DNA from 3 places in the Idiomarina sp. PL1-037 genome. Region 3 is predicted to be linked to each of the others. Evidence: predicted binding sites of a transcription regulator. Region 3 holds the regulator's gene; each other region holds the start of a gene.
The links. The regulator FliA, encoded in region 3, starts transcription of late flagellar genes. The targets are predictions, from matches to a motif close to CTAAAGNTNNNNNNNNNNNNGCCGATA.
Positions count from the first base shown of each region.

Region 1: the regulator FliA is predicted to act here: its motif matches at 3,049-3,075, upstream of U0358_RS09320 (DUF5610 domain-containing protein).
Region 2: the regulator FliA is predicted to act here: its motif matches at 5,275-5,301, upstream of U0358_RS05795 (VC2046/SO_2500 family protein).

Region 1 is NZ_CP139873.1:1,990,857-2,001,368, forward strand. Features, by position in the region: gene U0358_RS09310 (DUF748 domain-containing protein) at 1-1,175, shown strand, start outside; gene U0358_RS09315 (M90 family metallopeptidase) at 1,209-1,976, opposite strand; gene U0358_RS09320 (DUF5610 domain-containing protein) at 2,395-2,991, opposite strand; gene U0358_RS09325 (hypothetical protein) at 3,119-3,463, opposite strand; gene fadR (fatty acid metabolism transcriptional regulator FadR) at 3,693-4,403, opposite strand; gene dsbB (disulfide bond formation protein DsbB) at 4,547-5,092, shown strand; gene U0358_RS09340 (YcgN family cysteine cluster protein) at 5,111-5,554, opposite strand; gene U0358_RS09345 (lytic murein transglycosylase) at 5,559-6,596, opposite strand; gene U0358_RS09350 (YcgL domain-containing protein) at 6,583-6,843, opposite strand; gene rnd (ribonuclease D) at 6,866-8,041, opposite strand; gene fadD (long-chain-fatty-acid--CoA ligase FadD) at 8,038-9,708, opposite strand; gene U0358_RS09365 (alpha/beta fold hydrolase) at 9,797-10,512, opposite strand, start outside.
Region 2 is NZ_CP139873.1:1,250,727-1,261,238, forward strand. Features, by position in the region: gene lpxB (lipid-A-disaccharide synthase) at 1-519, shown strand, start outside; gene U0358_RS05770 (glutathione S-transferase family protein) at 614-1,576, shown strand; gene U0358_RS05775 (pirin family protein) at 1,573-2,409, shown strand; gene U0358_RS05780 (response regulator) at 2,406-4,049, opposite strand; gene U0358_RS05785 (NAD(P)H-quinone oxidoreductase) at 4,134-5,102, shown strand; tRNA gene U0358_RS05790 (tRNA-Tyr) at 5,140-5,224, opposite strand; gene U0358_RS05795 (VC2046/SO_2500 family protein) at 5,336-5,821, shown strand; gene xerD (site-specific tyrosine recombinase XerD) at 5,919-6,821, shown strand; gene dsbC (bifunctional protein-disulfide isomerase/oxidoreductase DsbC) at 6,877-7,608, shown strand; gene recJ (single-stranded-DNA-specific exonuclease RecJ) at 7,612-9,324, shown strand; one part of gene prfB (peptide chain release factor 2) at 9,364-9,438, shown strand; one part of gene prfB (peptide chain release factor 2) at 9,440-10,462, shown strand; gene lysS (lysine--tRNA ligase) at 10,499-10,512, shown strand, end outside.
Region 3 is NZ_CP139873.1:942,498-953,009, reverse strand. Features, by position in the region: gene U0358_RS04320 (ParA family protein) at 1-553, opposite strand, end outside; gene U0358_RS04315 (protein-glutamate methylesterase/protein-glutamine glutaminase) at 566-1,726, opposite strand; gene U0358_RS04310 (chemotaxis protein CheW) at 1,742-3,892, opposite strand; gene U0358_RS04305 (protein phosphatase CheZ) at 3,906-4,655, opposite strand; gene cheY (chemotaxis response regulator CheY) at 4,669-5,052, opposite strand; gene U0358_RS04295 (RNA polymerase sigma factor FliA) at 5,090-5,815, opposite strand; gene U0358_RS04290 (MinD/ParA family protein) at 5,808-6,680, opposite strand; gene flhF (flagellar biosynthesis GTPase FlhF) at 6,737-8,071, opposite strand; gene flhA (flagellar biosynthesis protein FlhA) at 8,102-10,237, opposite strand; gene U0358_RS04275 (prepilin-type N-terminal cleavage/methylation domain-containing protein) at 10,405-10,512, shown strand, end outside.

The DNA of each region.
Region 1 (10,512 bases), 1.0 Mb from region 3:
TTGCCGATAACTCTCTGCCGCTGCCCTTCTCTACAAGTATTCATACGCTAAGCGGAGAAGTGTCTACTTTGAGTTCAAATTCGTCTGAGCCGGCACGGGTGGAGCTGGAAGGCGAGGTCGCAGAATATGGCCTGGCACAGGTAAACGGCACCGTTCACGCCTGGCATCCAACGCGCCAGACGAGTATTAATGTCAGATTCCGTAATCTTCAGATCCCGGAGTACTCTCCTTACACCGTGAACTTTGCCGGCCGAAAAATAGCAGCCGGCACGATGGATATTGATCTCGACTACACCGTTAATAAGACGAAGCTCGATGGCCAAAATAACCTGGTGCTACATGACCTGAAACTGGGTGAAAAAATGGAATCCAGCGACGCGATGGATCTACCGCTGGACCTCGCCATTGCATTGCTGCAGGACAGCGACGGTGTCATTGACCTAAATCTGCCGGTGAGTGGAGATGTTGGCAACCCGCAGTTCGACTTTGGCAAAGTTATCCAACAGGCCGTGGGAGACGCTATTAAGTCTGTCGTTACCGCACCTTTCAGCTTTTTAGCTAATCTTGTAGGCGCGGACTCAGAAGAAATGGGTAAAGTCGAGTTTCCGGAAGGTCGTACCCATTTGCTCCCTCCCCAACGTGAACGTATTGCTAAGCTCCGCGAAGCCCTCAACGAGCGCCCGGCTCTGGCTCTGGAGCTAGCAGGTCCATTCAACCGGGCTTTCGATGCTCCTGCTCTGAAAGAAGATAAAGCGATGAAAGTATTACAACAACGTCTGGCGGAAGAAGGACGCGAGGTAGAGGAGCCAAGCCTGACAAGCGAGTCGAATCAGGCTGCTATGGAGGCAATATTCTCCTCTCATTACCCGGACACAGAACTCGAAACCGTAAAAGATCGTTTCACTGAAAAACAAAGTGAGTCATCCGATGAAGCGACATTCGACGCGCTGGCCTATCGCAACCACCTAGCTGAAAAGGTTATAGCAGCGCAGTCGATTACAAATGAGGAGTTCAAAGCTATCGCAAATGCACGTGCAGAGGCTGTACGCGACGCTTTGGTCAACAATCCTAAGAGCGGTATATCTGCTGACCGGGTGCGTATTAGAGAGCCTCAGGAAGTCGATTCAGTAGAAGGCGAACGGATTGCCATGGAACTTGCTGTTACAACGGATTAAGCCGTCCGCGCTGTTGGAGCACAGCAATATTCGTCAGCAAGGACGCTGTCGATAGAACTGACATAACAACCGGTAAACCTCGGGCATGTGCTCTTTCATGTTCTGAGGGTCTTCAAAAAAGGTTTCGCTACATACCGCGAAAAATTCAGCCGGGCTGGTTAACGAATAGCCATCAAGCGGTAACGGCCTATGATGGATAGAATCGCTCTGCAACCTCTCCCAGGCCGCCGAAAAAATATCGTGCCATTCGCCGGGCTTCATATCCGGATGCATAGGCGGCGCGCCGTTGGCACCATCGCGCAACATATCGAGTTTGTGGGCAAACTCATGAATAACAACATTACTGGCTTTTCCATGACGAGCATGAGGCCCTGTTTGACATACCGACTGCCAGGAGAGAATTAACGGACCACGCAGCCATGCTTCACCGCTTAACCCAGGGCTTTGAGGGTGAACAACGCCGTCGTCGCTACGATACGGACGATTAGGAACAAAGTCCCCTTCGTAAAGAATAATGCTATATAAATGATCGTACCAATCTAACCCAAGGTGCAGAACAGGTACGCAGGCCATGGTCGCTATTTTTAAACACATCGCATCGGTGAACTGAAAATCCCCGCCTGATGCAAAGTTTTTACGAACCAGAAAACGGAAGCTCATATCTCGCAGAGCATCGCGCTCCGCCCCTTGATAACGCGCCATTACCGGCCAGTCTGCTACCGCTGACTCCCACTCACTTTCTGTGAACCCCATTTTTCTAATGCGTCTGTTCTCAAACCAATTGCGTAATCGCTTAAACATGGCATTTCCAGGTTATGGGGGGCGGTAATATGAGAAATTTAATTCTCATATTTCAATGCGCTCTACGCAGACAGAAGATTAAACAAAATAACAATAATTCCAGCTATTACAAAAAACGGTAAAAGTGATTTTATAATTTTTTTCATTTCAGATAGAAACCTCTCAAATTATGAAACATAAAAAACACTAGTTGCTTAGGTTTTGCGAAGTTGCCCTCACATGATGTTTTATCTGTATAGAATAACTCAGAGCGCGCTTGTTCTGGCCTAATCTGCACTCCTTTTCCTGAGAAATAGTGCAACTTCTTTGTGATGCTCTGGAGGCATGCTCTACCTTCTATGCTTAACAACTTAATAAGCCGACACCGTTTAAAGCAGCATAAATAGTAGCAGGGAAAAACACAATAACAGTGCCGAGGTTAGTCCTCAGCGCTGTTATCAGACTCTTCTGACTTAGCCGCCTGTTCCAGTATTTTCTCGCGGAAATTGTCCAGGCCTTTCATGACTAAATCGTAGGTTTTGTCGACACCACTTTCGACTTCGCCTTCATACGCTTGTAAGCCTGTAAGAATATTTTTGGCGTCATCAAAGCCTTTTTCAATACCGCCAGTAATAGCTTCCATGAAATTATTCAGAGTGTCTTCTTCCGATTCGCCCGGGTTCATTTCTTTGTAGCGGCCATAAAAATTGGTCGCAAAAGAAACAATGCGATCTGCCGTGGCCTCGGGAGAAGTATCAACACCGGAATCGTAAATTTTCTGCGTGGCGTTTTTGCCCATTACCGGTTCCAGCTCGGCGTTAATGCCTTCCAGCGCCGTTTTGTACAGTAAGCTGAGCGAGTCATTATTACTGTTCAGTGATACCCGCTCATGAGCGCGTAAAATGCCAGCATTGTTTGCCTGTTTAGACTGCGCTGCCATCTCTTTCATACTGTTGCCGTTATCATCAGTTTTTGCAGTGCTGTTCTGCTTACCAGAGCCCGTTACAGAGGTGCTATTACCTGTAGTAATTGACATAATATTGCTCCTGAAAAGTCCGGCTATAGCTTGGTTTTAGTATAGCCCGTAACTTGTTAACGGCAGATACTGGTTAAAGTTTAATCTTTTTCAACAACAGCATTGAACAGCCCGAGTATGCCCAATACTAGCTATTGATAACCACTTTCTCAGCAATTGGAAATAACGAGCCAGCCCGGTTAAACACCATATCGGTATGTTTTTTCGACAGAGTGATATCAATTGCATTTGAGCCTTGATTAAAAACAGTCACAATTCTGTCAGCTTTCTGAATACGAGCTACATTGTGTTTGTTAATGAGTTTCCCAAGCGAAGGCACGATCCTGGCCAAAGGAGTATGAAGAATCCGTACAGAGTCTCCCGTTTCTTGAAAAACATGTTTTGGATTATTTAAACGCGATGAGCGAAGCATAAAGAGAACAACAACTAATGAAAGCGGCCCTAATAAGCTTAGTAAGTAAAAATACTCCATTCGATACTCCTTTTCTTTTTGTTGCCTTCACCAGCCATATCTGCAAATTGCTTTGGTCTTGTTACTTCGATTTCCATTACTATTTCGTAGGAATATTGCGTATGCAATTGACACTAAATGGGTTAAAAATTAAAAGCAATAAAAAAGCCTGACAACTCAAAAAGAGTCATCAGGCTTTAATCAACAAACTAAATTTAATTCTACCGAAAAAGCAGGGAAACTAGCTTAATTAACCCACCAAATCATCCGGCATATCACCACGCAGGCTATGCCAAATTTCGGCGGATTCATAACCGTAGCGGCGAACCAGGTTCACGGACTCGTTGTAGTCACCTTCGCGGGTTACGGCTATTAGGTTTTCATAGTAGTCGCGGGCCAGCTGGCGGGCTTCGGACGACGAAAAGTAATACTGCCCAATACGCGAGTACAGGCCTTTAAAGCCGTTCAGTACCAGCACATAAATGGGGTTGCCCGAGGCCATGGCTAAGTCGTGGTTCAACTGGTAGTCGAACTCGGCAAAGGTCTTTTTGTTGTCTTCCAGCTCGCTGGTGGGTTCCAGTAGCTCCAGAACTCGCTTGGGGTTATGGCGAATGGCGGCGCGAATATAAATAGCGCTAATGTTGGTGCGCGCAGACAACAGCTGGTCGACTAGCTCCGGCATACCGTCTTCGTCGAGGCGCGCCAGGGTTTCCAGAATATTCAGGCCGGAGGTTTCCCAAAAGTTGTTCACTTTGGTGGGCTTGCCGTGCTGAATGGTCAGCCAGCCGTCGCGCGCCAGACGCTGCAGCACTTCACGCAGGGTGGTTCGCGTTACGCCAATGAGTTCAGACAGTTCTCGTTCAGCGGGTAGAATAGTGCCGGGTGCAAAATGCCCGTTCCAGATAGATTTTACGATGTACTCCTCGGCAAAACCCGCCGGACTTTTAGCTTTTATTATCATATTCCCGCCTGTGAACTAACTAATAAAAGGATTCTAGCAGCCTTGTGTGAGGTCGGACAAGATAACTTCTGGCTTTATATCGACAACACCACGCTATTTGGGTATGGTTTCTACGTTTTTACAGTTTCTTAAGGAAAATCATCATGCTGTCTGTGGGTCAGTGGCCTAACAAACCTTTTGCCTGGTTACTGTTATTTTTAGGATGTTCAGGCCTGTTGGGCGCCGCACTTTACTTCCAGATGGTTCTTAACTTAGAGCCCTGCGTAAAGTGTGTTTATCAACGTATGGCGGTTGTCGGTATTGGCTTGTCTGCTATTGTCGGCCTGTTTGGCTCCGGGCTTTGGTTAACGCGCTGGGCGGCTTTAATTGGCTGGCTTTACAGTAGTTATCAGGGCTTACTAATTGCCTACGACCATTGGGATCTCCAAACCTCGAAAAACGCGTTCTTTGCGGTGTGTGAAAGTGCACCTAATTTCCCCAGCTGGGCACCACTGCACGAATGGATGCCTGGTCTTTTTTCGGCACCAGGACTATGCGGTGACATTGACTGGCAATGGCTGGGATTAGGTATGCCGGGCTGGATGACGGTGATTTTTGCGGGCTTATTGCTCATCGCCATTATTGTCACCATTTGCCACATTATTTCGTCGTTCACGAAAAAAGACGGGCTGGTGCTTTACCACAAATAATCCGTTTTAATACCAGCGCTAAGACAAGGGCCAGGTTACTATTCTGTCTTCCAGGTCGCCCTTAAACTTCGCTTCACTTACGCAATGGCCGGCTACATGATAGCCGGCTTTTTCCATTGGCTCTTTGCTGCCCTCATGCCTTAACGGATGCCATTCAGGCAAAGGCTGCCCTTCTGCCCGTAGCCGATACGCGCAACTGGCGGGCATAAAGTAAACCTCGTCGAGATTGTCAGGAGTTAAGGTAACGCATTCGGGTACGCGCTGGCTTCGGTGAGCGTAGTCGCTGCAACATGCGGTGTCGGTGTCTAATAACCGACAGGCAACATTGGTGGAATAAAGGTGGTCTTCTTCGTCCTGCAATTGGTTTAAGCAGCACTGCCCACAGCCGTCGCACAGGGCTTCCCACTGTGCATGACTGAGTGTATGCAGCGGCTGCTCATACCATTTCATTAATACCGACAAGGCATTACCTTGGAAAACGAATGCGGTCGGACAAATAGCCCACGGCAGCCACAAAGTAGTGTGAACGGTTCCAGCGCATTAGGGCGTCGTAGTTAGCATAAGCTAGGTAAACTCGGCCCTCTTTGTCGTCAGGAATCACTATTGAGGCGTCGATATCGGCACGCGATGGCAACTCAGAGCCGTCAAAACGCGTAACACCTAAGTCTGCCCACTCGGCTAATTTTTTCTTGGTGTCCAGCCCCGCTAATGACTCATCAAAACCTTCAGGCAGTTGTACCTGACGTCCCCAGGTTACGTCGTCTTTCCAGCCAACTGAGCTTAGATAGTTAGCGGCTGACGCAAATACGTCGGGGTAGCTGCCCCAAATGTCTTTTTTGCCGTCGTTGTCGTAGTCCACGGCGTAACTCATGAAAGAGCTGGGCATAAACTGAGTCTGACCCATAGCGCCAGCCCATGATCCTTTCATTTGCTCCGGTTCAATGTGGCCGTCTTCAATAATGGTTAAGGCTTCCCAAAGCTGTTTCTTGAAAAATGCTTCACGACGCCCATCAAAAGCCAGCGTGGTTAATGCAGAAACCACATCAAAGCCACCGGTGAACGAGCCAAAGTTGGTTTCAATGCCCCACAACGCCACAATAAAGCGCGGCTGTACGCCGTACTCTTTACCAACTCTCTCAAGCAGTTCTTTGTGCTCGTTGTATTTTTCCAGCGCTTTTGCCGCTTTCCATTCCGGCACAGCACGTGGCAGATAGGTATCCAGAGTTAGCTTAAATTCCGGCTGGTTTTTATCCAGCTCGACTGCCCGCTCGTAATACTTCACTTTGGCAAACGCTTTATCCAGAGTGTCCTGCTTATAGCCGCTTTCAATGGCTTCTGCTTTCAGAGCTTCAACGTAGGTGGCAAACTGTTGATTAACCTCTTCGCTGGACTCTTTTTTTGCTTTATCCTCAGCTTCCTGATACGCGGAAGCCGGCGCGCTGAGCGCAAATGAAGAGGCCAGACAAAAAGCCAGCCCTGCCACTTTTATTTTATTTGTTAACATTGAATTGAAGTTCCTCTCGTTTCGGCGGCAACTGCAAGTAGTAGCCGTCGTTATGCAAATGTTCCTGTAACTTTTCGACCGTTAAACGAGCCAACTGTTCACGGCCCGCCAGGTTTAATGTCAGAACTTTTTCTGCGCGACCAAACTGCTCGCGCAAAACGTCAGGTACTTCGGTAAATTCGTCACCGTGAGGCAGGTACAAATAGGTATCCGTTTTCTTCGAGCTGCGATAAACATCACACAGCATGGCTGTTCTCCTGAATATGGGCTCAGGCCCGACTAACAATAGCCTGTAATTCTGCCCCAATTGCCTGCTTGCGCCAACCCACCAGTAAGTCTGGTTGCGGCAAACGTTGCTGTTGTTGCGTTGAATACTGCCAGTGAAAGTTAATCATGTCGTTAATTTGCTTACGCGAAGCCACTAACGACGCCGGAACCTGCAGGCTTTCGGCAAGTTCGGTAACCGCTTTTTTTATAGCCTTAAAGGTTGGTTTATAACCGTCCATATCGTCCAGGCGTTCAAGAGTTTTCGGCAGTTCCGTTTCAGGCACTTGTTTAGCCTGCTGAATACAGCGAATAATGTCCCGCCCTGAATACTTACGTGACATAGGCGCTAAATCGGGAATTCGGCTTAGCTCGTCATCGCTTTTTGGCATTCTTCGGGCTAGCTCAAGCAAGACCCCGTCTTTGGCAATAAAGCCCAGCGGAATGTCGCGCTCACGCGCTTTGTGTAAACGCCAGGGCGTCAGAATTTTCAGCGCCGCCAGTTGCCTCGGGTTCAGCTGCCAGGCATTGCCTACGCCCAAATAGAGCAGATCATCCGGCCAGCTTTGTGTGCGTTTACGCACCTGAATTTGCGACTCTTCGTACACAATATCCAGCACACCTTTTTCTTCACACAAAGCTTTAAGATATGGGTACATTACCGCCAGATAACTGGCATCGGCAGCCGCATAGTCTAACTGTTCATCGCTTAACGGCCGTTTCAGCCAGTTGGTACGTGACAAGCTCTTGTCCAGCTCAACGCCGTCAAACAACGCGTCGACCAGACGCGCGTAACCCATTGAGTCACCCAGGCCACAAAAACCGGCGGCTATCTGGCTATCAAAAATTTGTTTGGGTTGACGACCATTGCTTTGCTGGAAAAACAGTTCAATATCTTCGCCACCGGCATGCAATACCGTTTCGACTTCATCGCCGGAAATTAATTGCCATAAAGGCTCTAAATCAATATCCGCCAGCGGGTCAATAACAGCCGTAATGCCATTTGCATGAATTTGTAATAAGCCTAGCTGAGCATAGTAAGTGCGTTCGCGCACAAACTCAGAGTCGATGGTAAACCAACCGCATTGTTTCGCTTGCTGGCAGAGATCCTGGAGATCGTGAGTGGTGGTAACGAGCCGGTATTGTCGTACCGACTCGGGTAATTCTAACGGTAGAGTCAAGCGTCGTCCTCTTCTTCGCGTAATTCACGGCGAATTATTTTGCCGACGTTCGATTTAGGCAATTCGTCACGAAACTCAACCAGTTTAGGCACTTTGTAACCAGTCAAATTTTCGCGGGAGAAATCGATAACTTCACGTTCGGTCAATGACTTATCTTTTGCCACAATGAATACTTTTACAGCTTCGCCAGACGACTCGTGTGGCACACCTATAGCTGCCGACTCAAGAATCTTAGGATGCTCAGCTAACACGTCCTCAATTTCGTTTGGATAAACATTAAAGCCCGAAACCAAAATCATGTCTTTTTTACGGTCCACAATTTTGAAGTAACCACGCTCATCAGCAGTGGCCATATCACCCGTTGCAAACCAACCATCTTTAATTGATTCTGCTGTCGCGTCAGGACGGTTCAGGTAACCCACCATAACCTGTGGGCCCTTCACTTCCAGCTCGCCGGGTTCACCTAAAGCGACTTCTTCGCGAGTTTCAGGATCAACAATGCGCATATCGGTACTTGGCACAGGTAAACCAATACTGCCCGTATAATGCTCAATGTCATATGGATTAACAGTAACCACAGGAGAGCACTCGGTTAAACCGTACCCCTCCAGCAAACGAGACTTGGTTACCCGCTCCCACTCTTCGGCCACTGCTCGCTGAACCGCCATACCCCCACCCAGGGCAATTTTTAAATTAGAGAAGTTAACGTCTTTGAAACCTTTGGTATTTAGTAGACCATTAAATAACGTATTAACACCTGAAAGCATTGAGAAAGGGTACTTATTCAGCTCTTTCACAAAATTAGGCATATCGCGCGGGTTGGTAATTAAAACGTTCTTGCCGCCATGCTTAATAAAGGTAAGGCAGTTCGCGGTTAACGCAAAGATATGATACAGCGGCAAGGCGGTAATAATGGTTTCTTCGCCGTCGTTCATTATGGGAGTAATAACCGAGGAGACTTGCTCCAGGTTAGCAACCATATTACGGTGCGACAGCATAGCGCCTTTGGCCACACCCGTTGTGCCGCCTGTGTACTGTAAAAAAGCAATATCATCGCCGCTCACTTCAGGACGTTTATAATCCGCCGCGGTACCTTTTGCCAGTGCCTGGTTAAAACTCACCGTGCCTTTTAGCTTATGAGAAGGCACCATACGCTTGATATACTTAACCACAAAGTTCACTACGCAGCGCTTAAGCAAAGGTAACTGATCGCCAATTTGCGTGGTAATGACTAAATCGAGTGGAGCTTCTTCTTTTATTTTTTCATAAGTTTGAGCAAAGTTTTCCAGAATAACCAGAGCCTTTGCCTGGGAATCTACCAGCTGGTGCTTTAACTCGCGCGGAGTATAAAGTGGGTTGACGTTAACCACAGTCATGCCTGCTCGCAAAATGCCGAACAAGGCCACGGGATATTGCAGTAAATTTGGCATCATAACCGCAACAGCGTCGCCTTTTTTCAGACCAGTACTGTGCAAGTAAGCGGCAAAGTCGCGAGTTTTCTGGCCCAGTTCTTTAAAACTCATTTCTGAGTCCATGTTCACGAAAGCCGTTTTCTCGCCGTACTTTTCAATGGACTGTTCAAGTATGTCAACCAGCGACGCAAAGTGATCCGGATCAATTGTTTCCGGTACTCCCGCTGGGTAGTTTTCCAACCAAATTTTATCCATAAAAGGCTCCGCCTCTCACTATTTATAGTTATTTTCAGTGGCGCAATCATCGCATATCCGACCAGTGAATCCTAGTCGTTACCAGCTGCTAAACGTACGATTTAAGCAGTTCAGCTATTTTTTCAGGCTGTTCCATATGTACGTGATGTCCACCTTCCAATGTCTTACAACTTAAGCCAGAAACTTTATTCTGCCACCGTTTAAACGCGCTATCTAACTGATCGTAACCGCGGCTTCCACGTACAACGGTCACCGGCATGGTGAGTTTTTCAAGTATGTCATCCACCGCCGAGCTTGGTAACCTGTAGGCCGATGTTGCTTTTACTCTGGCATCGGCTCGCCAGTGCCAGCGGCCATCTTCGTCGCGCTCGCTGCCACGCTCAACCATTAACCGGACTAAATTGGCTGAAAAGTCAGCCTGAGCGGCTCGAGCCTCCACCGCCGAGTCGAAGTCTGCGTAGCTTCGCCAGCGAGGTGTGTGTAGTTTTTTGCGACTTAAAAAGCCCTGTTTCAATTGCTCCTGTGCATTCGTTCCGTCAGACACCAGTAACCCAAAGGCTTCAACTAATAGCAATTGCTGAATACGTTCCGGACATAATGCCGCAACAACATTGCTGACAAACCCGCCCATAGAATGACCCAGCAAGGTTAAATTCTGCCAGCCCTGCTGCTGAATCAGCTGCCATAAGTCATAAGCATAGTCGATAAAATGATAATAGTTTCCCACCGGACGGTGATCACTGTGCCCATGACCGGGCCAGTCAAGCGCTAAAAGGCCACCTTTGTCAGGTGACCAGTAGCGGG
Region 2 (10,512 bases), 310 kb from region 3:
ATGGCGCCGATATTTCTGAAGGTCGCGAACAAGCTAGCGAAAAAATATCCAGAACTACGCTTTGTGGCACCTATGATAAGCGAAGCTCGCGCCACACAATTGCGGGAACTAGTAGATCAGTACAGCCCCGATCTGAATATTGCACTACCTGTTGGTGAAAGCCGAAAAGTTATGGCTGCAGCCAATTATTTACTGCTAACGTCAGGAACTGTTGCGCTTGAAGCCTTGCTGATAAAACGCCCGATGGTGGTCGCTTATCGCTTTCACTGGTTGTCTTATCAAATTATAAAACGTCTTTTTCATGCGCCTTTTTTCTCCTTACCTAACCTTTTAGCGGGTAAAGAAATAGTGCCGGAACTGGCTCAATCAGAAGCCTCTGAAGAGGCTATCGAACAAGCGCTTGTCCAGTTAATTGAGCAAGACAACCAGCCCTTGTTGGAGCAATTTACGAATCTTCACCAACAACTGAAAGTGTCGGCGAGCGAAAAAGCCGCTGATGTGGTCGAATCTTTTCTATAGTTCTATTTTTTAGAAAGATAAATAGAAAATAATGCGCTAATAATTCCAAAAAATAGACTCTATTATAAGGCCATACCAACTTAAGGAGTTTATTATGGGTTTATTAGTTGATGGTCAATGGCACGACAAGTGGTATGACACCAAAAAACACGGTGGCCGCTTCGTTCGTAGCGAATCACAGTTTCGTAATACCGTAGCGCAGGGTACTGAGTTCGAGCCTGAGTCCGGGCGTTACCACCTTTACGTTTCTTACGCATGTCCGTGGGCTCACCGGGCGCTTATCTTCCGTAAATTAAAAGGTCTGGAAAGTCACATTGACGTTTCTGTTGTGCACCCGCTGATGCTGGAGAATGGCTGGGAGTTTGCTGACGCGCCACTTAACGAACCACTGTATGACGCCGATTTTCTTTATCAGCTGTATTTAAAAGCCGACCCTGAATATACCGGACGAGTAACCGTCCCAGTGCTATGGGATAAGAAAAATCAGACCATAGTCAACAATGAGTCGGCTGAAATTATCCGTATTTTCAACTCTGCGTTTAATGAACTGACAGGGAACACACAGGACTTCTTTCCTGCAGATAAGCAAAAGCAGATAGAAGAAGTTAATGAGTGGGTTTACAACGACATTAACAATGGTGTCTACCGTAGCGGCTTCGCGACCACACAACAGGCATATGAAGAGGCGTATGAGTCGCTATTTGCTGCTTTAGACAAGGTAGAGAGTATTCTTAGCCAAAACCGTTATTTAACCGGTGATAAACTCACCGAGGCGGACTGGCGATTATTTACTACTTTGGTTCGTTTTGATGCGGTTTATTTCGGGCACTTTAAAACCAACAAGAAGCGCATTGTCGATTATCCTAACATGTGGAACTACCTGTTAGAGCTGTATCAACACCCGGGTGTTGAAGAGACCGTGGTGATGGACCACATTAAGATGCATTACTATGCCAGCCATAAAACCATTAATCCGACACAAGTAGTGCCAAAAGGGCCTGAAATCGATTTTCACCAGGTACATAACCGAGCTAACAAGGGGAGTAGCCAGTTATGAGTGTTATTTTAGCCAAACACCGTGGAATGCCGGCGCAGGATGGTGCGGGAGTTAAACTCACTCGTGTTATTAATCAGCCGGGGCTAAAACATCAGGACCCGTTTTTAATGCTGGATGAGTTTCGCTCCGATAACCCGGATGATTATATTGCGGGTTTTCCGCCGCACCCGCACCGCGGATTTTGTACCCTGACCTATATGTTAGCGGGGACTATGGAGCATAAAGACTCTGTCGGAAATAGCGGTGAAATTGATGCAGGCGGTGTACAGTGGATGAAAGCGGCGAAAGGTATTATTCACGCCGAAATGCCGAAGCAAGTTGAAGGCCTAATGTGGGGCTTTCAGCTATGGGTCAATTTGCCGGGCGATGAAAAAATGAGTGAACCTGAGTGGCACGACTACCCGTCAGCTACTATTCCTGAGGTGAAAAATGGTGATGCTCTGATAAGGGTTATTTCAGGACAATACCAGCAGCAGGAGGGCCCTGTTAATGCGCCGGGAAGAGACTTTTTAATGCTGGACATTCACTTAGCAAGTGACGGTCTCAGTTTTCCGTCACAAGGTCAAAAGCGACGTCTGGCTTATGTTTATCAAGGTGATCTGACAGTGAATGGAGAGGCGGCGAAAGAGGGGGAGTTGATGTTGCTTGACTCTGCTGAAACATTAGATTTCTCCGCTATCGAAAATGCGCGCTTTATTCTGTTGGCCGCCAAACCTATTGATGAACCCATTGCCCAATACGGTCCCTTCGTCATGAATTCGTCGGATCAGATTGAGCAGGCTATTAAAGATTATCAATCGGGGCAGTTAGCCGCTAACCAAAAACTAAGCTAGCGCAGTTCCAACTCTTCGGTTTGCTCCAGTAACCGCCCGTACCGGTTACTGTGGCTACTGGATAATTGCAGCCCCTCTAAGACTTTAAAACAATTGTCGCATTCTTTCTTAAGGTGAACCCGCTCGCCGCCAGGTGTTTCCTCTGCATAACGAACGGCGGCCTGAACAAAGTTAAGTGCTGCGCCGCTGTTCATTGGCGCGGCTTCCATCGCTTTGCGAAACAGCTCTAGTGCACGAATGTAGTGGCCTTGCTGGTATGCATTTAAGCCTGCCTTGTGAACTTCAAAGAAGTTATCCTGCTGTTTTTGAGCCGCGGCCAGGCGCGCCCGTAAAATTTTAGAGGTGTAAGTGTCAAGAGTTGGATTTTCGTCCTGGTTCGTTGCGAGCGCATTTGCTTTTTCGTATTCCCCGACATCCAGCAAAATGGCGATAACGTCAGGCAGTAAGTCTTTATTAATAGGCTGGTTGTGCGCCAATTTTTCGCCAACAACTTCATTTAAGCGCTGCTGTGCCTGGTGTAAGCGTCCATTGAATGAGTCAATACGCGACAATAAAATGGATTCCAAATCTTCAAATGAAATATCGGCATGCAACAGATGCTCATCATAGCGGGCACGTTGCAGCTCCATTGTTGCTTCTGTCTGATATTTACTGATTTGCTGAGGCGTATCGCTGTTTTCGGCCGCATCTAGAATACTGCGTAAATAGTTACACAAGTGATGCGCGTTACGAAAAACCGATTTACGGGCTATCTGCAACACGTTGTTCATGGCTTGTTTGGCAATATCAAAGTCGCCGTTATCGCGGGCAATATGGGCCAGTTTGGTTTGTCTTTCAATTGAAAATGGCGCCATGGTAATGGCATCGCGAGCGCTTTCCAAAGCGTCTTCCAGCTGTTGCTGTTGAAGGTAACACTCAGTTTTCAGGTCATACGCTTCAACAGCATTAGGCATGCGCTTAATTAAATGATTAAGAATATTCAGCGCTTCTTCGGGAGAGTTTTGTAATAACCGTGTTTCAGCCAGTTTTAGAAAGACCCAGCTGTGGGAGTTTTCTTCCAGCAATTCTTTAATTGCCGTTTCCGCTTTATCTAATTGCCCGGTTTTGTTGTATAACTCAATTTGCAGTTTACGACAGTAATTACTGTAGCGGCTGTTAGATTGAATATGTTTCTGGCAGGCATCAATACAGGTATCATAATCATGGTTTGTCAGCGCTTTGAATACATCTTTTAACCACATGCGGCGTTTATAGGCCCGCACCAGCCGGGAGCGCAACACACGATGTGAAAACGGTTTCATCAAATAATCATCGGGTTGTAATTCTAGTGCGCTGAGCACCATAGGGCGAGTGTTGTCCCCCGTAATAATAAAAAACAGCGTATGCTCTTTCATTAGCCCCCGAACTTGCAGTTCCTCTAAAACCTGTCGACCGTTGCGACCACGCCCCAAGTTATAGTCTACCAGCAGAATATCGTGCGGTTTCTTTATGTAAGCGGCAATACCTGCTTCGCCGGTGGTCTTGACTTGTACGTCCTGCGCCCCCAAGTTTAACAGCAAGCCTTTGAGCATGACCTGAAAGGGTTTCTGGTCATCTATTAATAATACGCGTTTATTATTGAGCTCTAAGGTTTTGTCCATTGGCGTCAAACAGTATCCTGATCTTATTCATACCGACAGCATACTGGCTAATTTCAATAATGTTAAGCGGCAACAGAGGCTGATATGAAAGCAATTGCGATTTCAGAACAAAAAGTACACTGGAAGAACCACCCTGAACTGGACGAACCACAAGCTAATGAAGTTCAGCTGCGGGTACTAAGCGCCGGACTTAATCGTGCCGACTTAATGCAAATAGCAGGAAAATATCCACCGCCTAAGGGTGCTTCAGCTGTTCCTGGCTTAGAAGTCTGTGGTGTAATAGAAAAGGTGGGGAACAAGGTCAGTAGCTGGCAAACCGGGCAACGTGTCAGCGCGTTATTGGCTGGTGGCGGCTTTGCTGAGCAAGTGAATGTTTCCGCCGAACAAATACTGGAGGTTCCTGAAAGCTGGAGTAATGCAGAAGCTGCGGGCTGGTTGGAAACCTTTGCTACGGCTTATCTTAATGTCTTTCAACTGGCTGACTTAAAACCCGGAGAGAGAGTATTGGCTCATGCCGGTGCTAGTGGTGTAGGTTCCTCATTAACACAGTTGTGCCGGGAAAGCGGTAACGAACTTATCGCCATAGTGGGTAGCGGAGAGAAAGCAGAGTTTTGCCTGAAACTGGGAGCAAAACATGCGGTTAACCGGCACGAACAGGACGTTCTCGAAGAAGTTAAAGCCCTCGGTGAAGTTGACGTTATTCTGAATCCTGTCGCTGGTGAATCCATAGCAAAAGACCAGCAATATCTGGCACAGGATGGTCGTATTATTTTAATTGGCTTAATGGCTGGTGTGACTGGTGAAGTTAATTTCGGACGTATGCTGATGAAACGTCAAAAGCTGATTGGTTCAACTCTGAGAGCATTATCACCGGAACGCAAAGGCCAAATTTTACAAGGTTTGTGGCGTGACTTTAGTGATCAGTTTAAAAACAGCACCATAAAACCTATTATCGATGAAGTTTTTGCGGCTGACGATATTCAGCAGGCACTGGATTATGTTGCAGATAATAAAACTCAGGGTAAGGTGGTTATAACACTTTCGGAGGAGTAACTCAGGCTGATAGCGAATTGGCGCTGCAGTAAAGAAATGGTGGAGGGAGCAGGATTCGAACCTGCGAAGGCTGAGCCGTCAGATTTACAGTCTGATCCCTTTGGCCACTCGGGAACCCCTCCACTCAAGAGGCGCGTATAATAACAGTCTTAGCTTAGCTGTAAAGAGAAAACTTAAACTTTTAGGACTTTGGCCGATACAGAAGTATCTGTAACCGATTATCCAGAGTCTTAATGAGTGAAGTTTCAGCTGTACAGAATGCTGCTGTCGAAAACCAGGCCGCTCACTTCTTTGAGCAACACGCGAGCGAAGCAGTTAATCACGGCTTCGCGGGCGAGTTTGCTTATTGGGTGTCTGCGTTGGGTGGCGACCCGGTTATTTCTGAGCGTCCTGCGCAAGTTAACTGGCAAAGAACCATTGGTGCTGGCAGAGCGCGCCCTTTAGATGCAAAGCCAGGTATGGTGCTGGCTAGTGGTGTCTATGCAACAGTTAGTCAGTTGTCAGACTTTAAACTGCAGGACGCAACTCATCCTCAGCCGCTTATCCCCGATGCAACGCCTGATCGTTTGCCCCTGGAGCTTCTCCACAACCTGGACTGGCGTGTTCGTCAGCGGCTGGAAAAGAAAAAACAACCACAAACGGAAGAAAAAGATGAGTACAAACACAAAGGGCCCGCTGGCCTATATGATGTTCTGCAGAAACTGGGCATTACTCATTAGCGCTTAACTTCTTTACTGGGAGTTTCGCACAAGCAGTTTCAGCCGCTCTCGCTATACGGCATAATAGCATTATCATTTCGCTAATTTTCCAAAACCCATGAAGCAACTCCGCCCAGAGGACGAAGACCGTATTGATGCTTTTACTGAGCATCTCTGGCTGCATCATGGATCCAGTAATAACACTCAAGCCGCGTACCGCAGTGACTTACGCCGTTATTGTGAATATTTGCTGCCGCTGAAGAAATCCTTAATGGACACCGATGAAGTTGTGTTACAGGACTACCTGTTGTGGCGGCGTATGCAAGGTTTGTCCCCACGAAGTACCTCGCGTTTTTTAAGTTCGACGAAGAAATTCTTCCAGTTTGCTGTAAAACAGCAGTGGGTGGCAGTAGACCCAACCGCACGCTTAAAACGCCCTAAATTACCGCAAAGCATTCCACATTCGTTAAGCGAAGACGATGTGATTTCTCTATTGGAACAACCTGATACAGAAACTCCCATTGGTCTGCGTGACAGGACTATGCTGGAAGTGCTCTATGCCACCGGATTACGGGTAACCGAACTTATTCGTCTGCAATATGACCAGTTGAGCCGCCAGCAAGGTTTAGTTCGGGTTGTCGGTAAAGGCAACAAGGAACGCTTGGTGCCGTTAGGGGAAGAAGCGCTGGAATGGCTGGATAATTATTTAAAACACGGACGCCCGGCAATAACGGATAAGAGCAGTCCCTGGGTATTCGTTACGCAGCGTGGCTCGTTATTAACACGCCAGGCATTTTGGTACAGATTAAAGCATTACGCCGAAGAAGCCGGCATTTACGCACATTTATCGCCACACACTTTACGCCATGCTTTTGCCACGCATTTGCTGAACCATGGAGCCGATTTACGTGTCTTACAGCTACTGTTAGGTCACAGTGATTTATCTACCACACAAATTTATACCCAGGTTGCACGTGAACGTCTGCAGGCCTTACATGCTCAGCATCACCCGCGCGGCTAATTGCATTTTGGCTGGTAACAGGGTAGGGTTCGGACAGTTAATTTAAGAGGTATTTATGCGCAATTTAATGTCTGTAGTTGGATTAGTAGGGCTGGTTGGTGCGAGTTTTAGTGCGCCGGCAATTAGTGCTGAACAAAATGAAGTTGACACCCGGCACCTGAGTAAAGTTGGTATTGAAGTGTTGTCGACAGAGCCCGGTGAAATTGACGGCTATGTCCGTGCGGTGACCAATCAGGGCATGTTTTATGTGTCAGATGATGGTGAACGGCTTATTAGCGGCAATGTGTTTGATATAACCGGTAGTGAACCAGAAAACTTAAGTGAAGCGGGTATGGCTAAAGTTCGCCTGAAAATGCTGAAAGGCTTTGAAAACGATATGATCGTGTACCCGGCTGAGAATGAGAAATATCAGGTAACGATTTTTACTGACACTACCTGCGGTTATTGTCAGCGCTTGCATGAGAATATGGACAGCTATCACGCCGAAGGCATTACCATAAAATACCTGGCCTTTCCTCGTGGAGGTATGAGTAGCAAAGGTGGGCAGCAGCTACAAACGGTTTGGTGTGCGGACGACAAAAAAGCGGCCATTACCGCCTTTAAAGAAGACGAAAATTACAGTGGCGACTCCAGTTGTTCCAATCCGGTTGCTGAGCACTACCAACTGGGCAAATCGTTTGGGGTGAGTGGTACGCCGGCTATTATCCTTCCCGACGGTCGTTTAGTACCGGGAGCGCTACCTGCATCACGTTTAATTGCTGAAATTAAAAAAGGTGAGTCACAGTAATTCATGAGTGATTACGAAATACGTCGTTATCAAGTCGTTGACGATGACTTTTTGCCGCAACAAATGCCACCTTTGTTGCGGCAAATTTATGCCCGCCGGGGTGTCCGTCATGCTGACAAATTATCTTTGAAAGCCTCCGGGTTACTGCATTTTTCCTCGTTAAGAGACATCGGTAAAGCCGTTGAACTGCTGCAAAATGCGTTAAAAAACCAAGAAAAGGTTTGTATTTGCGGCGACTTTGATGCCGATGGCGCGACCAGCTCAGCATTAATGGTGTCGGCCTTGCAAGCCTTGGGTCTGCAGCAAGTGGGCTACCGTGTACCGAATCGAATGACTGACGGCTATGGCTTGTCTGTTGCCATGGTAGAACAACTGGCTGTAGAGAATGTGCAGTTAATTGTAACTGTCGATAACGGTATTGCAGCGCATGAAGCTATTGCACTTGCTCGTGAAAAGGGCATACAGGTGCTGGTTACCGACCACCATTTACCGCCTGAAGAACTGCCTCCGGCTAATGCAACAGTGAACCCGAATCAGCATGGCTGTGAGTTTCCCAGCAAAAATTTAGCGGGCGTGGGAGTGGCGTTTTATGTCCTGCTGGCGTTGCGTTCAGCGCTACGTGATGAAGGTGTTGAGCCATTACCTAACCTGGCTGACTGGCTGGATCTCGTTGCTCTTGGCACTGTCGCGGATGTTGTACCGCTGGATTATAACAACCGCGTATTGGTGCAACAGGGGATAGCCCGTATTCGTAAAGGTATGAGCCGCCCCGGAATTAAAGCGTTGCTGGAAGTTGCGAACCGTGATGCCAGTCAGCTGGCCGCCAGTGACTTAGGGTTTGCTCTGGGTCCGCGAATTAATGCAGCAGGGCGCTTAGACGATATTGGACTGGGAATAGAATGCTTATTAGCGGGCGAGTCCCGGGCGCAGCAGTTAGCGCAGCAGCTTAACGATTTAAACCAGCAGCGTAAATCGATTGAATCTGAAATGCGCGAGCATGCCGAGAGCGCTATCGCGAAGCTGCGTTTTGATCAGGGGCAGGTGCCTGATTTAGTTACCTTGTATCAGCCCGACTGGCATGCCGGTGTTATTGGTATTGTCGCGGGAAGAGTAAAAGAACAGGTGAACCGTCCGGTTATTGCGTTAGCCAACGATGATGATGAATTCCTAAAAGGCTCCGCACGTTCGGTTAGCGGTCTGCATATGAGAGACTTATTGGAACGTGTTCATAGTCTGCAGCCGGGAATCATGGAACGTTTCGGTGGACATGCTATGGCCGCCGGCTTAACCATGAAGAAAGTGAATCTGACTCGCTTTTCCGAACTGGCTGAACAAGTGGCGGCGGAGTGGCTGTCAGAAGAACAGAAGCAACGTGTATTCTGGTCTGATGGCGAACTCACAACACTGCAACTTTCTCAGGACAGTGTGAATATGCTGCAAAGTGCAGGCCCCTGGGGACAACAGTTTCCAGAACCGATGTTTGACGGCCAGTTTGAGCTGGTGGATCAGCGTATTGTCGGAGAGCGACATCTAAAATTGGTGGTGCGTCATCCGCAAGGCGAGTTATTAGATGCGATTGCCTTTAACGTTGATACACAACAATGGCCGGCGCGAGAGAGCTCGGTTGTTGAACTTTTATACAAGCCACAACTTAATCACTTCCGCGGACGCACAAACGTTCAGTTGTTGGTGGAGCAAATACGCGCAATACGTTAAACTACGCCCCTTTTAGAATTAACAGAATTAGGTAGTCGCATGTTTGAAACTAACGCAACCTACAACAACATTAAAGAAATGCGTGAGCGTAGTAATTCGCTTAGGGGGTATCTTTGACTACGATGCTAAGTTAGAGCGTCTGGAAGAAGTTACCCGTGAGATGGAACAGCCCAATGTGTGGGATGATCCACCCAAGGCACAAGCCTTAGGTAAAGAGCGTGCGGCGTTAGAGCAAGTTGTACAAACCCTGGATAAACTTCAGCAGGGGCTCGACGATGTCGAGGGTCTGGTTGATCTTGCGGTAGAAGCAGAAGACGAAGACACCTTTAACGAAGCTCATGAAGAACTGTCCGGTCTAGTAAAACAACTGGAGGCGTTAGAGTTTCGTCGTATGTTCTCAAAAGATAACGACTCGGCAGACTGCTACCTGGATATTCAGTCAGGCTCTGGCGGAACCGAAGCTCAGGACTGGGCTAACATGCTGCTGCGCATGTACTTGCGCTGGGCAGAGGCGCATGACTTTAAAGCGGAAATTACTGAGCTGTCAGAGGGCGATGTCGCGGGTATAAAATCGGCCACCGTTCGTGTCGTTGGCGAATACACTTACGGCTGGCTTCGCACCGAAACCGGTGTGCATCGTTTAGTGCGTAAATCACCCTTCGACTCAGGTAATCGCCGCCATACCTCATTCGCCTCGGTATTTGTTTACCCGGAAGTAGACGACGATATCGATATTGAGATTGATCCGTCCGACCTGCGGGTGGATACCTATCGTGCCTCTGGCGCGGGCGGTCAGCACGTTAACCGTACTGATTCCGCCGTTCGTTTAACGCACGAACCAACAGGCATTGTGGTGCAATGTCAGAGTGACCGGTCGCAGCACAAGAACCGCGATTCAGCAATGAAACAGCTGAAAGCGAAATTGTATGAATTTGAATTACAGAAACAGAACGAAGAGAAACAGGCATTAGAAGACTCAAAAGCTGATATCGGCTGGGGCAGTCAAATTCGCTCTTATGTTCTGGACGATGCGCGTATCAAAGATTTACGTACGGGTATCGAGAACCGTAATACTCAGGCTGTGCTTGATGGCGCACTTGACCCATTTATTGAAGCCAGCTTAAAAAGCGGGCTGTAAGTTTAATTTAAGTATCCCGACAGAGGAAAATCGATAATGACTGATAAATC
Region 3 (10,512 bases):
TAATAGTATAAGCGTAATTCTCACCGCGAGACTTATGTATTAGCGTTAAGGTTCGCATCATGCGCTCTAAGCCCTTTAGCGCTAAAAACTCGGTTTGAACCGGAATCAATACTCTCTGGCAACAGGCTAAAGCGTTGACCATAAGAACCCCCAGTACCGGTGGCACATCAATAAGCACATAATCGAAGTCGTCAGCAACCATTGCCAGGCCACGTTTTAAGACCAGGCCCATACCACCCTGAGTGCCGAGTTTACGGTCCAGCGTGGCCAGCGCCATAGTAGCAGGCATAACGCTCAGGTGCTTAAATTGAGTAGGCAAAATACTGCGGCGTATCAAGTCTGCGGTTACGGCTTTACCGGCACTGAAAACATCAAAGGAACCGGACTCAAGCGATTCCGAATCAATACCAAAATAATAGGTTAATGACGCATGGGGGTCGGTATCAATACAAAGCACTCGTTTCCCCTGTTCAGCCAATAGGCCTGCCAGTGCAACGGTTGTGGTGGTCTTTCCGACCCCGCCTTTTTGATTAGCTACCGTCCATACGATCATTCACTCATCCTGCTATAAGCCGCTGTAACCGACTTCTTTCATAATGGCCTTGGCCATTCCTTCGAGGCCGATGCTGCGGGTTGAAATGCCCGCCTGGGCAACCGCCTGAGGCATCCCGTACACAACACAGCTAGCCTGATCCTGAGCCCAGATAGTCGCGCCCTGGTCTTTCAGCATACGTGAGCCGTCACGGCCATCAGCACCCATGCCGGTTAAAATGACGCCAAGTACTTTACCCATATAGGTTTTTGACATACTGGCAAAGGTTAAATCTACACTCGGCTTATAAGTAATGCGTCCACTGGTATCGTCTTTTACCCTTAAACGTGCACTACCAGGCCTGCCTTCGACCATAAGTTGTTTTCCGCCCGGCGCTAAATAAGCTGTCCCGGCTCTGAGTACATCACCGTCTTCTGCTTCTTTCACATTAATCTGACACAAACCATTCAGACGCTGTGCAAAAGCTTTTGTGAACGCTGCAGGCATATGCTGAACCATAACAATAGGGTAAGGGAAATTGCCAGGTAATTGGGTAAGTACTTTTTGCAGTGCAACAGGGCCACCGGTCGACGTTCCTATCGCCAGTAGTTGATAAGCCCGGTTTATTGTTAATGTGCCAGCCGAAGTCGCAGTCTGCGCGTCACTTTCACGCTGACTTTGCAGTTCATTATTGCGTTGCCGAATACGATCCAGCGCTGTAGTGGGCTCTGACGGACGCTCTGGTTGCTTCGCAACGGGCGCCGGTGTTGATGGCCGCGACGTTGTTCTGCTTACCGGCTGCCGGGCAATCGCTATAACGCGATCCTGCAGAGTTTTTACTGCTTCGTCGCGGTTACGGGCGATATCTTCAAATTTCTTCGGCAGAAAGTCTGCGGCACCGGCCTCGAGTGCGTTCAGCGTTGCCGTCGCTCCCTCATGAGTCAGCGAGCTGAACATCAAAATAGGACAAGGGTTGCTGCTCATAATGGCTTTTACAGCATCGATGCCGTTCATTACCGGCATTTCAATATCCATAGTAATAACGTCCGGCTTCAGGATCCGGCTTTGTTCTACCGCTTCTTCGCCATTATTCGCACTACCAATCACTTTAATGTTGGTATTGCTTTCTAAAATCTCAGTCACCCGGCGTCTAAAAAACGCCGAGTCGTCTACCACGAGAACTTTTACAGTCATGAACGGCTTATCCCGTTATCTTTTAGCGTAATACTTGAGCATGCTGGGCACATCAACTATCAGAGCAATACCACCGTCGCTGGTGATTGTTGCCCCAGCCATTCCCGGCGTACCCTGCAGTAACTTATCCAATGGTTTAATAACCACTTCTTCCTGACCAATCAATGCGTTCACCACAAAGCCTACTTGTTGGTTGCCTATTTGCACTACCACTACATGGCCTTGTTCTTTACGACTGGAGCCATCATGGTTACGAACTAGCCATTTTTCTAGGAAGAACAGCGGAATAGCACGGTTACGTACAATTAGGGTTAACTGGCCGTCTACGGTATTGGTACGCTTCATATCCAGGTCGATAATTTCACTGACAACAGCAAGCGGCAAAGCAAACGTCTGATCTCTTACGGCGACCATTAGCGTCGGCAATATTGCCAAAGTCAGCGGCACTTTAATCAAGAGCTCCGTGCCTTTACCTAGCTCTGAGTTAATTTTAACGCTACCGTTGAGTTGGCTGATTTTGGTCTTAACCACATCCATGCCAACGCCACGACCGGAAATATCCGAAACTTGGTCTTTGGTAGAGAAACCAGCCGCGAAAATCAAGTTATAAGCATCTTCATCGCTTAAACGGGCAGCAGAGTCTGCGTCCATAATGCCTTTTTTAACGGCAATGCCTCTCAGTTTTTCAGCGTCCATACCGGCACCATCGTCTTTAATCGACAGCATAATATGGTCGCCTTCCTGAGACGCCGACAAGGTGACAGTTCCCGACCGGGATTTACCATTCGCTTCACGCTCATCCGGCATTTCAATACCATGGTCAACAGAATTACGGACCAAATGCACCAAAGGATCGGCCAACGCCTCAACTAAATTTTTATCTAAATCGGTGTCTTCACCGTACATTTCAAGGTTGATTTCTTTCTTAAGGCTACGAGCCAAGTCACGAACAACCCGCGGGAAACGACCGAACACTTTCTTAATTGGCTGCATCCGGGTTTTCATCACCGCGCCCTGTAAGTCACCAGTGACAACATCCAGGTTCGAAATAGCTTTGCCCATTTCAGCACTGTCTGACTCATCAGAGTTACTCAGGCTCAACAGACGATTTCTAACCAATACCAGCTCGCCGACCATATTCATAATTTCGTCTAAGCGCTTGGTATCGACCCGGACAGTAGTTTCAACCGGAGCAGGCGCTGGTGCAGCTGGTTTTTTATCTACTGGCTGAGCCGCTGCAGGTTTCGCTTTAGGCTCTGATTTTGGCTCAGGTTTCGGTTCTGGCTTAGATGCTGGTTTTGCCGCAGGCTTTGGCTGCTCTTTTGCTTCAGGCTTTTTCGGCGCAGGCTCACTGGCTGGCTTATCACCTTTCGGTGTCGGCGCTTTGCCACTGCCATGCAAATCGTCCAGCAAGGATTCAAATTCGTCGTCTGTTATTTCGTCGTCTTTTGCAGGCTCTTTCTGCTTTTCTTGCTTTTTATCAGCACTTTGAGGGGCTTTACCACTTCCATGAAGTTCGTCCAGCAATGACTCAAATTCATCGTCTGAAATTTCATCACTGTCTTCATTTACCTCAGGTTTAGAAGCCGCTGGCTTATCTTCTTTTCCGGGACCTTTGCCTTCACCGTGCAACTCGTCTAGCAAAGCTTCAAACTCATCATCCTGGATTTCGTCAATACTCTCGCTGCTATTTTCCTCTTCTACGGGTTCTGGCTCCGGGGCTGTTTCTGCGGCAGGTTCATCTTTTGGAACCTCTATAGGCGCTTCGTCCTCAGATTCTGGTTCACTTAACTTATGCAATAATTCCAGTAGCTCTGGTGAAGCAGCTTCAGGTTCTTCTTTGGCGCGCACCTGCGCGAACTGAGTGTTGATAGTATCCAGAGACTGAAGAATCACATCCATCAGGTCGGAATTGACCGTACGTTGGCCATTACGCAGGGTATCGAATACGTTTTCCGCACCATGACAGGTATCGACTAAAGCCCCTAACGACAGGAACCCTGCACCACCTTTAACCGTATGAAAGCCACGGAAAATAGCGTTCAACAGGTCTTTATTTTGCGGATCATTTTCCAGTTCAACTAGCTGCTCAGACAGTTGTTCGAGGATCTCTCCAGCCTCGATCAAAAAATCCTGCAGAATGTCTTCGTCCATATCAAAGCTCATGCGACTGATGCTCCTAGAAACCTAAACTGGACAACAAATCGTCCACTTCGTCTTGTCCGCCAACCACGTCATCGCGTTGATCAGCATCGATAATTGGGCCTTCTGCATGGGCAGCATCATTCTTAGGCGCAGCCCCTGCTTTTTCCGCGTTACGACGTTCTTCTTCTTTACCAAATATCTTCAGTAACTCAATCAGGTTCTTTTCAACGTCTTCGACCAATTGAATAACCCGGCGAATAACTTGCCCGGTAATATCCTGAAAATCTTGCGCCATAAGCACTTCAGTCATTAACCCGTGCACTTGAGGCATGTTTTCGCCACAGCGCTTAAGTACGTCATCGACCTCATGACATAAAGACTTGAATTCATTTAACTGAATATCGTTGCTCATTAACCGATTCCAGGCCGGCATCACTTTCTCGACACGGTTATGCATATCGTCTGCAAGTGGCAGACAGGCCTCTACCGCATCCATAGTGCGGTTCGCGGCGTCTTCCGTTTTTTCAATGACATACAGCAGGCGGTTTTGCGCATCCGGAAGATCATCCTGCGTCATTTGCACAATGCGAGGGTCAACCTGAAAATCTTGGAGCGCTTCGTGGAGGTCTCGTGTCAACTGGCCTACAGAGGTGAACAACTTGTCATTACGACGGTTGTAAACATCTTCCAGTAATTGGTTAGCCTGCTGTTGTTTCCCGTCTTCAAGCAAGGCTACGAGTTCCTTGGCTTGATCCAGAGAAATATCATGGGCGTTATCAGACATAGTCGTTCGCCCTTTAGCTGATTCGTTCGAAAATCTTGTCGAGCTTTTCTTTCAACGTTACGGCTGTAAATGGTTTTACAATGTAACCGTTTACTCCAGCTTGAGCTGCCATAATGATCTGCTCTCGTTTGGCTTCCGCCGTTACCATTAACACCGGTAAATGCGCAAGGTTATCGTCCTTGCGAATTTCACGCAGCAAGTCGATTCCCTGCATACCGGGCATATTCCAGTCGGTTACGACAAAGTCGAAATCACCGTTCTGCAACATGGGCAATGCGGTATTACCGTCATCTGCTTCCTGTATATTAGTAAAGCCAAGATCACGAAGTAAGTTCTTAATGATTCGTCTCATTGTAGAAAAGTCGTCCACAACGAGAATTTTCATGTTTTTATCCAAAGCACCCTCCACTGAGGCTCTCGATTACAACCAAAGTTTATTCAACCCAATTTTGCATTCGCGACTTCAGTCGCAACATTGCCTGACTGTGAATTTGACTGACTCGTGATTCACTCACGCTCAGCACTTCACCTATCTCTTTTAAATTCAATTCTTCGTCATAATACAACGAAAGCACCAAAGCTTCACGTTCTGGTAACGAAGAGATTGTGGAGACCAACGCTTTATGAAACGCCGCGTTCTCAACATCTTTTTGTGGCTCATAGGGTGAACCCGTTACCTGCTCTGGCATGATAGCATCTTCTGATACACCAAGATCTTCAATACCAACAATTCGTCCCGTGCTGACATCCCGCAAAATATTGTGGTATTCATCCATACCCATATTCAGCTTTGCGGCCACTTCCGTATCTTTTGCATCGCGTCCGGTTTCATTTTCAACCTGCCGAATGGCTTCCAATACACGCCGATGATTACGATGAACCGAGCGCGGAGCCCAGTCACCACGGCGAATTTCATCCAGCATCGCACCACGAATGCGAATGCCGGCAAAGGTTTCGAAACTGGCGCCCTTACTGTTGTCAAAGTTACGCGCAGCTTCTAATAAGCCAATCATGCCCGCCTGGATCAAGTCATCCACTTGCACACTGGCTGGAAGTCTCGCCATCATGTGGTGTGCAATACGCTTAACCAGCCCGGTATGCTGCTCAATAATAGCATTCCGGTTGTCAGCAGTGGCAGCATAAACGGCAGCTTTATTCATTGGCAACATCCCGCTTACTATCGTTATCGGCAGAAGTTATCAATTGTTCAAGAAAAAATTCTAAATGCCCGCCGGCTTGAGCCGGAACAGGCCAGTCAATGGCTTTCTTAGCCAACGCTTTTATCGCCAAAGAGGCCGGTGATCTTGGGTAAGCTAAAACCATAGGTTGTTGTTTTCTAACAGCCAAGCGCAAATTATCATCAAAAGGTATAATTGCTGAAAGTTCTAAAGCGACATCTAAAAACCGGTCGGTTACTTTCGTTAATTTATTGAACAATACTTGTCCGTCGCGCAGATTTCTTACCATATTAGCAACCACCTTGAACTTAAACAGGCCTTGCTCGCGGCTTAACACTTTTATCAGTGCGTATGCATCGGTAATTGATGTCGGTTCGTCACAAACCACGAGTAAAACATCCTGCGACGCCCTGGCAAAGCTGACAACGGTATTACCAATACCCGCTGCGGTATCAACAATTAATACATCATAGCTTCCCTGAAGCTGACTGAAAGCTCTTATTAAGCCGGCATGCTCCGACTCACTCAAGTCGACCATAGAGCGCGTGCCCGATGTCGCCGGAACAATTTTGATTCCTGCCGGGCCTTCAATCAGAATATCTTCTAACTCGCACTGCCCACTCAGCACATGAGAAAGGTTGCGCTCAACCCGCAGGCCCAACATAACATCGACGTTAGCCAAACCTAAGTCAGCATCCAACACTAGTACTCGTTTGCCCTGCTTAGCCATTGCGATAGCCATATTCAACGACACGTTAGTTTTCCCAACGCCGCCTTTACCACCAGTTACCGCAATAACTTTTATTTTCGATTGTTTCATTCTTCGCAGACCGCTTGCTTGATCCATCGGGCGTATCTCTTTTCTGACTAAATTGATAACAGCTTTATATTATATTGGCTCATTCAGCGAGAAAACGCCTCATTCCAGTACGATTTTGGCACGTCTGACACTGAGGAACAAATGCTTTTATCAAGCAGGCGCTCAGCCTCGGCAACCATAAAGTTGGCATCTGCTACCCGAATGTCTTCAGGTACTTGTTGACCATTTGTTAAGTAGCCAACTGGTAAGCCATGTTCTATTGCTACACTGATACTCTCACCTAAACTTAAGCATTCGTCCAGCTTAGTAAAAATACAACCAGACAAAGGCAGCGCTTTAAATTGCTTAACAGCATCCATCAGCACCTGGCTTTGTGATGTTGCCGACAACACCAGATACGGGCGAATACGAAGCCGTGAATTCTGAATTAACTGACTTAACTGTTCGTTCAAACGCTTATCGCGCTGACCCATGCCTGCCGTATCAATCAAAATGAGACTTTTTTGACGTAGCGCAAGTAATGCATCTGCCAGTTCCTGTGCATTTTTTGCCACTTTGACCGGACATCCTATTATACGGCCATAGGTTTGTAATTGTTCACTGGCACCAATACGAAAAGTGTCGGTGGTAATTAAAGCCACTTTATCGGCACCATGGCGTTGCGCATAACGAGCCGCCAATTTTGCAATCGTCGTGGTTTTACCAACACCCGTGGGGCCAACTAAAGCCACTGCACCACCGCGTGTCAAAATATCGTCAGAAGTGGTATTCAGCTGTCCCTCTAATAAATGCAGCGTCTGTTCCCAGACCTCATCATCTGATCCGCCTTCGGGAATAAAACACGCAATCTGATCCGCAACTCGTTCGCTCAAGCCCATATCCATTAACCGATTCATCAGCATAGAGCGGGTTGGCTCTTCACGATCCATTTCTTGCTTCATCAAGCCGCTCAACTGGTGTTCCAGCAATTGGCGAATACCGTTGACCTGAGAGCGCAGCTCAGCAATGGCCTGGGAGTCGTCCGCTGCTGGTGCATTTACTTGCTCAGGAAAAATATCGTCGCTTAACTGAGTATCAGCGAAGGCTTGTGGTTCGGCTTCCGGTTCTGGCCGTTGTGACGGTTCAGTAACCGCTTGCGCAGCGCTGCGTTGTGCGGGCTGTTCAGCCTGAGCCTGACGTTGCAATAATTCTTGCAAAGATTCGGCCGGCACTTCTGGCGTTTTTGACGCGGCAGGCTCATTCGGTGCTTGCTCAGCCATTGGCTGTGCCTGCTGGGCATCGGGGTCAATGGCTGCAACCAGCTCAATACCACCGTTTACTTTCTTATTGGACAGGATAATCGCATCCGGACCTAAAGTTTCTTTAACCTGTTGTAAACCACGGCGCATATCTTCGGCAAAAAAGCGTTTAATCTTCACAAGCGACTCCCGTTACTCTTGCGTGGTGGTTTATTCACCACCGTTTTGTTGTCCACCAATTGAGCTGACAATGCGAATTTGTTTATCATCCGGTACTTCCTGATAGGACAACACGCGCATACCATCGGTAGCGTGACGCGCAAAACGCGCCATGGTTGACCGTAGAAGCCCCGAAGTCAGCAGTACTGAAGGTTCACCATTCATTTCCTGCTGCTGATGCACTTCGCGTAATGACTGTTGCAGGCGTTCGGCCAAACCCGGTTCGATTCCGGCGCCTTGCTGATTTCCGTCATTACCAGCCATTTGCAATGACTGATGCAACATCTGTTCCAACTCTGGCGCCAAAGTTATGACAGGCAATTCTGCGGCTCCCTCAGCAATGTCCTGAACAATTAAGCGACGCAGTGAAATTCTGACTGCAGCTGTCAGTACTTCAGGATCCTGACTGCGACCGGCGTACTCAACTAAAGTTTGCACGATGGTACGCATATCCCGAATAGCGATACCTTCATCCAATAAGTTCTGCAGTACTTTGACAAAGTTACCCAGCGACAATAAATCCGGAATTAACCCCTCGATCAACTTAGGATGTGTGCGACCGAGACGATCCAGCAATTCTTGTGCTTCTTCGTGACCCAGCAACTGAGATGCATGATTGGTTACAATCTGACTTAAGTGCGTAGCGACTACGGTTGCCGCGTCAACCACGGTGTAACCCAGTGTTTGTGCATGTTCGCGCTGTTCTGGCCGGATCCAGACCGCATCCAGCCCAAAGGCCGGGTCTTTTGTCTTCTCACCCTCCAGCTCACCGAATACCTGCCCCGGGTTAATCGCCATCTCCCAGTCATGACGAATTTCAGCTTCACCCATGGTTACGCCCATAAGGGTAATGCGGTAACTGTTGGGGCCTAAATCGAGGTTGTCTCTGATATGAACAGCTGGCACGAGAAAACCAAATTCCTGAGACTGCTTCTTACGTACACCTTTAATGCGTGAAAGCAATTCACCGCCCTGCTGCTTATCCACCAATGGAATTAGGCGATAGCCAACTTCCAGACCAATAGTGTCTACATGGCGAACGTCGTCCCAGCTGAGCTCTTTTTGTTGCGCCTGCTGAACTTGCTGTTCCTGTTCTTTTTCAACCAGCTCGCCTTCTTCAGTCTTGGTTTTTTTAAGTTTAAAGTAAGCTGCGCCGGCTAACACGCCCGACATGCTTAAAAAGGCAAAGTGCGGCATACCGGGAATAACGCCCATAGCAAACAATACCGCGCTGGTAATGACCAAAACCTTTGGGTTATCGAGCAATTGCAGAACAACCGCATCGCCCATGTCCTGGCTGTTATTTTCACGAGTAATGATAATGGCAGTCGCAACTGACAGTAACAATGATGGAATTTGCGCAACCAGGCCGTCGCCAATGGTTAATAGCGTATAAACCTCAACAGCCTCATTGAATGTGAGTCCGTATTGGATCATACCAATGAGCAGCCCGCCGATAATGTTGATAAAGAGGATTAAAATACCGGCTATAGCATCGCCTTTTACGAACTTACTGGCACCGTCCATAGAGCCGTAGAAATCGGCCTCACGGGTTACATCGCTGCGTCGTGCTTTGGCTTCTTCCTGGTTGATTAGTCCCGCGTTAAGGTCAGCGTCAATCGCCATTTGTTTACCAGGCATGGCGTCAAGGGTGAAGCGAGCGGTTACTTCTGAAATACGACCGGCACCCTTAGTAATAACCACAAAGTTAATAATAACCAGAATGGCGAACACCACCAGACCAACAGTGTAGTTACCCCCTATGACCACGCTACCAAAGGCTTCAATAACAGAACCTGCAGCACCGGGCCCGTTATGTCCTTCTAATAAAACAATACGCGTAGAGGCAACGTTAAGGCTTAAGCGTAGTACCGTAGCAATAAGCAATACGGTAGGAAAGGCGGCGAAATCCAGCGGACGTTGGGTATAAACAGCCACCAGCATAACCACCAGTGACAAAGTAATTGAAAATGAAAAGAGAACATCCAGCACCACAGCCGGAATTGGCAAAACAATCATCGCCAGAATAGCCATAATGGCCAACGGCGTTCCAAAACCTTTGATAAGGTGCGCATTGTTTTGCGTGAAATTTCTTAAATTTACTAACTTTTCGGCACCGCTCGCCATACGTCTTCCTGTTGCGTCAAAAAGTTGAACCTGGGATGTTTTATTCAAGAATCGAGCCAGCTTTCATTTTATTCGGAGGTTATCTTACATTCGTTTCAGTTGGGGCTTACAGACAAAGCTTAAGCAGCTTCTATACTCGTTGCTCTTTTTCAAAATAATGTGTGTTTATGCGCGGTTACTCTCTTATCGAATTGGTCGTAGCATTGGCTGTTAGTGCGGTGCTTGGCGCTTCGGCCCTGCCAATATTTACTCAGCAGACAGAGTCTTTATTGCTT